Prosthecobacter sp.: one gene and its partner. The protein of the gene in region 2 interacts with the protein of the main gene of each other region in a pairwise test. Links are inferred from orthologs where the notes say so. Each region holds a gene or a part of one and is shown on either strand. Other genes may lie near its edges. The genes, in order: priA and ssb.

What was found.
Region 1: the proteins of ssb (region 2) and priA interact in binary tests that used the Escherichia coli proteins (3 or more experiments, as listed by UniProt). The link is inferred for Prosthecobacter sp. from one-to-one orthologs.

The regions. Positions count from the first base shown.
Region 1 is NZ_JAXMIH010000005.1:174,729-178,037, forward strand. The notes cover bases 315-3,305. They hold priA (primosomal protein N'), read right to left. Parts: upstream 2,982-3,305; coding sequence 648-2,981; downstream 315-647. Other genes in these bases: U1A53_RS01720 (hypothetical protein), read right to left, coding at 315-572; cdaA (diadenylate cyclase CdaA), read left to right, coding at 3,048-3,305. In the rest of the region: U1A53_RS01715 (STAS domain-containing protein), read right to left, coding at 1-66; more of U1A53_RS01720, read right to left, coding at 78-314; more of cdaA, read left to right, coding at 3,306-3,309.
Region 2 is NZ_JAXMIH010000006.1:133,865-137,128, forward strand. Bases 281-3,226 are described here. They hold ssb (single-stranded DNA-binding protein), read left to right. Parts: upstream 281-1,450; coding sequence 1,451-2,002; downstream 2,003-3,226. Other genes in these bases: U1A53_RS03385 (phosphatidylserine decarboxylase), read left to right, coding at 281-460; U1A53_RS03390 (site-specific tyrosine recombinase XerD), read right to left, coding at 445-1,371; U1A53_RS03400 (hypothetical protein), read left to right, coding at 2,007-2,645; U1A53_RS03405 (DUF1549 and DUF1553 domain-containing protein), read left to right, coding at 2,710-3,226. Outside these bases: more of U1A53_RS03385, read left to right, coding at 1-280; more of U1A53_RS03405, read left to right, coding at 3,227-3,264. UniProt on the Escherichia coli protein: Plays an important role in DNA replication, recombination and repair. Binds to ssDNA and to an array of partner proteins to recruit them to their sites of action during DNA metabolism. Acts as a sliding platform that migrates on DNA via reptation.

The DNA of each region.
Region 1 (3,309 bases), on a different replicon or contig from region 2:
TCCGTCCACCCGCATCCAGAACACACGTCCGATGGTGCCAACGAGAATGTGAGTGGGAGGGGTCATGCTTGGTGTTATTAGTTCCAGAGCGCGGACTGCTGGCTGACCAGTTCTTCCTTGCCTCGCAGGACGCTCACGCGCCATGCGACCACACGGCCGCTTTTTTGATATTCCTGGCCGGTGATCTGGAATTTGGAAATGTTGCTGCGGCGGATGTCATCGACGATCTGCTCCTGTACACGTTTGCTCAGGCCGGAGAGCGCCTGCTGATATTCAAACCGTACCGTCACTGGTTCGCTGCGGTCATCAGCCTTCCAGAACACGGTGTAGTAATGACCGAAGCGATCCATGATTTGTTCCTTCGTCACCGCGCCATAGACGTGATGCTCGCGCTCAAAGAGAATCGCCGGATCCTGCGAGCGCGGCTGGTAGTTCGGCATCAGATGGTAGTATTTCACCTTGCCGATGCGGCCTCCCGGACCCTCGACTGCACTGGAGCACGCGGAAAGAAAAAGGGCCAGGATGGCAAGGCATCCGAGGCGGAGGCAGGGGGGGCGTGTCTCTGTCGTCATGGAGGGGTGAATATTGGATTGAGATTCAGCATGTCAACGTCCCCTTCGATTCTTTGACTGTCCGAAGGACATAATTCACAAAAGTGAGACTGGATCGACGTCCCAGGTCACGATTACGTCGTTTGGCAGCGTCGTCGCCTCGATCACGCGCTGAATGTGGCGGCACAGCGGGCGGATTTTGGGCGAACGCAACAAAAGCTGGTAGCGGTACTGCCCATGCGCCTTCGCCATCGCACACGGAGCCGGTTCGCCCATGATCACGCCTTCCGGCAAACCTTCCAACAGCCGGCGATGCAGCGTTTGCAGGGCAAATTCCGCCATCGTTTGATGTTTTCCCCGGCTGGCCAGCAGCACGACGTGCGTGTACGGCGGGTAGTGGAACGCCCGGCGCTGCTCCAGCTCCTGCTGCGCGAAGCCCTCGAAGTCGTTGTGGCGGGAAAACTGCACCGCAGGACTGTGCGGGGCATACGTTTGCACCACGACCTCGCCTTTGACCTCTCCGCGTCCGGCGCGGCCCGCCACCTGCACCAGCAGTTGCAGCGTGCGCTCCGCCGCGCGGAAATCGGGCAGATTGAGGGCCAGATCGGCATTCAACACGCCCACCAGCGTCACATTGGGAAAATCGAGGCCTTTGGCGATCATCTGCGTGCCAATGATGAGATCCAGCTTCTGCGCCCGGAAATCCCGCAGCAGGTCGCGGAGCTGGTTTTTGCGCTGAATCGTGTCCGTATCGACCCGGGCGATGCGCGCCTGCGGAAACACCTCGCGCACCACTGTTTCGACTCGTTCCGTACCAAATCCGGCGAATTTCAGTCCCGGTTCCTGGCAGGACGGGCACTTCGACGGCGGCAGCCTTCGTGCACCGCACACGTGACAGACGAGGCGGTTCTCGTGCTTGTGCAACGTCATCGGAATGCTGCAATCCTGGCACTGCACCGTCTCGCCGCAGCCCAGGCAGGTCAGCGAGGTGTTGAAGCCGCGCCGGTTCAAAAACAGGATCGTCTGCTCCTTCTTCTCCAAACGTGACGTGATCGCCGCCCGCAGCTTTTCAGAGAGGATGCCCGCGTTTGCCACGCTCGTTCCCGTGCCTTTGCGCCGCTCCATGCGCATATCGACGATGCGGATCAGCGGCAGCGTGCGTCCATCGGTGCGCTGCAAGAGCTTGAGCAGCTCGTACTTGCCGCTGGCGGCATTTTCAAAGGATTCCAGGCTTGGTGTCGCGCTGCCAAGCAGAACGACGCATTTTTCAAGGCTGCCGCGCACCACCGCCACATCACGCGCATGGTAGCGCGGCGTTTCGTCCTGCTTGAACGACGGTTCGTGCTCCTCATCCACGATGATGATGCCCAGCCGCTCCAGCGGCGCGAAAATCGCGCTGCGCGCTCCAATCACGATGTCGGCGCGGTCCTCGTGAATCTTGAACCATTCATCGTGGCGCTCGCCATCGCTCAAATGACTGTGCAGGACCGCGATTCGCTCGTGGCGGTCGGAAAAACGCGCCTTGAAGCGCTCAATCGTCTGCGGCGTCAGCGCGATCTCCGGTACCAGTACCAGCGCCGTGCCGCCACGCTCGATCACGCGTGCAATAGCCTGCAAATACACCTCCGTCTTGCCGCTGCCCGTGATGCCATGCAGCAGGATCGGTTTCGATTTCTCCGCCAAATCAATCGCTGCCGCGATGCGTGTGTAAGCCGCCTGCTGTTCGTCTGTGAACACCAGCGCCTGGCTGGGCAGGAACTCCTCGTCGTGAAACGGATCGCGCTCCACACGCACCTCGCTGCGCGTGATCCAGCCCGCCTTGAGCAGTGGTTTGAGGATCGTTGCCGCACGTGGCACATCCTGACGGATCTGACTCAGCGTCGCCTCGCCTTTGAAGCTGCGCAGGATATCGAGCACCCGTGCCTGCATCGGCGCTTTGTTGCGCAGTTTCTCGAATTCCGCCGGGGCGGGCTCCTTCACCAACTTCAGATGGCTGTCCATCACGAAGCTGCCTGGTTTGTCGCGCACCGCCTGCGGCAGCATCGTGCGCAGTACCGTATGCACCGAGACGACGTAATATTCCGCGATCCAGCGCGCCAACTTGAGCAGCCCCGGCGTGAACATTGGCCGCTTCCCGATGAGCGAGGCGACTTCCTTGAGTTTTCCACGATGCGGCGACTCATCCAGCAACTCCAGCACCACCGCGTTCACGCGGCGGTTTTGCAGTGGCACCATCACCCGCGATCCCACCACCAGCTCGTCCGCCAGCGTCTCGGGAATCGCATAATCCAGCTCCATCGCCGCTGCGCCTTCGAGCTGCACGCGGGCGACGCGTGTCTCGCTTGGCTGCGGGCCCGGCGCATCCACCGCCATGCCAAACAGATCGCTCTGCTTTGGCTTGGAAGGGTTGTTCGGCGGGGTTTGCGGCATGCGGTCATCCTAGCCGCCGTGAATCACACGCCAAAACGATTCTTCTTTTGAGAAACGAACACGCCCGTGCCATCGTTCCCACGCAGCAGCACGGAGCGATACGGCATGTGGGACTTTCTGACAGAGCACTGGCGCGACGGCGTGGAGATCATCATCCTCGCCGCGCTGGCGTATCATGGATACCTGTTTTTCCGTGCGACACGTGGCGCGCGCATTCTGACGGGCCTGCTCATTCTGCTGCTGAGCCTCGCACTCATCTCGCTTTTGCTGGAGCTTTCGGTCATCAGCGGGCTGTTGCAGCGCTTCTCGGTCTTCCTCGCGATTGCGC
Region 2 (3,264 bases):
CTCGCTCGCCGCACGCTTCACACACGGCAGCATGCTGATCTCCCGCTTGTGCCCCGTGGACTACCACCGCTTCCACTTTCCCTGCGCCGGCACGCCTGCGGTTTCACACCCGATCAAGGGCCCGCTTTATTCCGTGAATCCCATCGCCCTGCGCAAACGCCCCTCGATCCTCTGGGAAAACAAGCGTGCGATCACCCCGCTGCACACACCGAACCTCGGCGAGGTGCTGCTGCTCGAAGTCGGTGCCACCTGCGTCGGCTCCATCGTGCAAACCTTCAAATCAGGCGATCCCATCACTAAGGGCGCTGAAAAAGGCTATTTCCGCTTCGGCGGCTCCTGCGTCATCACGATCTTCGAGCCGGGCCGCATCCGCTTCGCCGATGATTTGATCGAGCACAGCCGCGCCGGCCGCGAAGTTTATGCCCGCATGGGCGATGTGGCGGCCTACGCTCTCGGGTGAAACCGCCGGTGTACGTCCTTCAGCCGCGCCTGATCGACGTGCGTGTAGATCTGCGTCGTCGAGATGTCCGCATGGCCCAGCATTTCCTGGATCACGCGCAGGTCCGCGCCGTTGTTCAGCAGATGCGTGGCAAAACTGTGCCGCAGCAAGTGCGGATGGACGCGGGCCGGATCAAGGCCGCACATGGCCGCCCGCTCTTTGACGATCTGCTGGATGCGTGTCGTCGTCAGCCGTGTGCCGTTGTGTGAGATGAAGATGTGGCTCTGCGTTTTTGGCTTCACCAGCGCCGGACGTCCGTGTTCGAGCCATGCGGCGATGGCTTCACGCGCCGCGACACCCACGGGCGCAAGACGCGTCTTCGAGCCTTTGCCCGTCACGCGAATCCAGCCTTCCTCCAAGCTCAGATTCTCCAGCTTCGCATTCATCAGTTCCGACAACCGCACCCCGCTGGCATAAAACAGCTCCAGAATCGCCCGGTCGCGCCGGTCCAGCGGCTTCGTGCCGTTCACGGACTCGATCAGCTTCTGCACATCGCTTTCGTTCAACGAATCCGGCAGGTGCTTCTCCTGCCGCGGTGGCAAGATCGGGTCGGCAGGATCGAAGGCGATGTGTTTGCGTGCTGTGAGCCAGCGAAAGAAAATTTTCAGCGCGATGAGCTCGATGCGCGCCGATGACGCGGCGATGCCGTCCTTCTTCCGCTGGGAAAGAAACCCACCCAGATGGTCCGTCGTCACCGCCGCCGCAGTCTCCGACTGGTGTTTCATTTTGAACCACGACGCGAACGCCTCCAGAAACCGGCGCACGAGGATCTGGTAATTCACGGACAGGCCGCGCTCGGTCGCCAGGTGTTGAATGAAGCCGTCGATGAGTTCCAGCACGCCGCAGCATGCCACGGCATCGGTTGATGACAAAAAAACATTGCCGGGACGCACACCCCCCGGCAACGTCTGCCGCCAGACACAGCCCCAGCACTCCACCACTCCTCGTTTTATGGCCTCCTACAACAAAGTCATGCTCATCGGCAATCTCACCCGCGACCCGGAAGTGCGTTACACGCCCAAAGGCAGCGCCGTCTGCGACATCGGTCTCGCCGTGAACCGCGTGTACACCTCCGACAGCGGTGAGAAGGTGGAGGAAGTGACCTTTGTCGATGTCGTGCTGTGGGCGAAGATGGCCGAACTCGCCGGCAAATACCTGCACAAAGGTCGCCCCGTCTTCATCGAGGGCCGTTTGCAGATGGATTCCTGGGAAGACAAGCAGACCGGCCAGAAGCGCACCCGCATGCGCGTGGTGGGCGAGCAGATGCAGTTCCTCGGCAGTCCACAGGGCGGTGATCGTGCTCCCGCCGGTGGTGGCGATGAAGAAGGTGGCTCCAGCGGTGGAGGTGGCGGCGGTTACAATCGTCCCGCCGCCCGCCCAGCCCAGCGCCCCGCTGCTGCACAACAGCGTCCGGCTCAACGTCCCGCCCCTGCCCAGCAGAACGACGAATTTGGCGAAGGCCCGATCACCGAGGGCATGGAAGAAGACGACATTCCGTTTTGATTAAATGGGACTCGATTGGAATCCAGGCCCCAAAGCCAAGCCCGGCTTTGAAGCCGAGTTCGAATCTTTGTGGCGAAAGCTGCTCTCCAAAAGGTGGTGTTGGAATCGTGCAGGTAAATCGCGACGTTTTGATGCGATCACCCAGTCTGCGTTCGACACACTCAAGACCCCGACTGTTGGAGTTGAGGACGAGGCAACGGCGTGGGCTCACCAGCAGTTCGAGCAGCGAGTCGACAAATCTTTGACGGAGGAACTTTTTGTGAGCCGCCTCACAGGTTTCCGGGTGCTCCCGCTGATCCCTCGTTGTGACGGTCTCCCTCGATACACAAACGGTAGCCCGGGCGGCTACGTCGAAGCCTATGCTTTCCGCGGCCAATTTTTGAAGGATTGCGAATACATCATCGGCGCAGAACTGCTCAATGCTGCATGGGAGTCCAAGCTATCGAATGAGACGATCAAATACGGTAAGGAGCTTCTGCGTCACTCCGCGTACTATGCTAAGACACATCAAATTGACTTGGCCACAGTTCATCTGGCTGAAGATCCTGAATCTGTCGAGTTCCACCTAGATGTTGTCGAATCCGCAGGACGTTGGTGTGTGTTCTGGGGAAAGCATGGCCATTGGCTGGAAGCCTATTTTTGAGTGACTGCCACTTCTGTTGCTACCGGAAGATGGCGCTGAATTGATGCGTTACTTTCCGCCCCGAATGCCCTCGAAAACCGTCATCACGGCCATCCTGGTCGCCAACATCATCTCCGCGTCTGCGGAGGTGTCGTTTCGCAATGACGTGATGGCCGCCATCTCGAAAGCGGGCTGCAATCTGGGCACCTGTCATGGCAATGCGACGGGCAAAGGCGGCTTCAAGCTCTCCTTGCGCGGTCAGGATGCCGATTTCGACTTCAAGGCGCTCGCTCGCGATGCCTCAGGGCGTCGTGTGAACGCCTTCGCCGCTGAAAAAAGCCTCCTGCTGGTCAAAGCGTCGAACAAAATCGCGCACGAGGGCGGCAAGAAGCTCGATCTCCAAGGCTGGGAGTATCAGGTGCTGCGCGATTGGATCGCCGCCGGCATGCTGCGAGACGATGCGACCGCGCCGAAAGTCACAAAACTCGCCGTGACGCCTACGGAGTCCGTTTTGGACGAACCCGCGAGCACCGTGCAGATCAAGGTGCAGGCCACCTTTGCCGACGGCGTGCAACGCGATGTCACCGAACGCGCCATTTACGAGCCGCTGCAAAACGGCCTCGTCGAAGTGAGCAAGAGC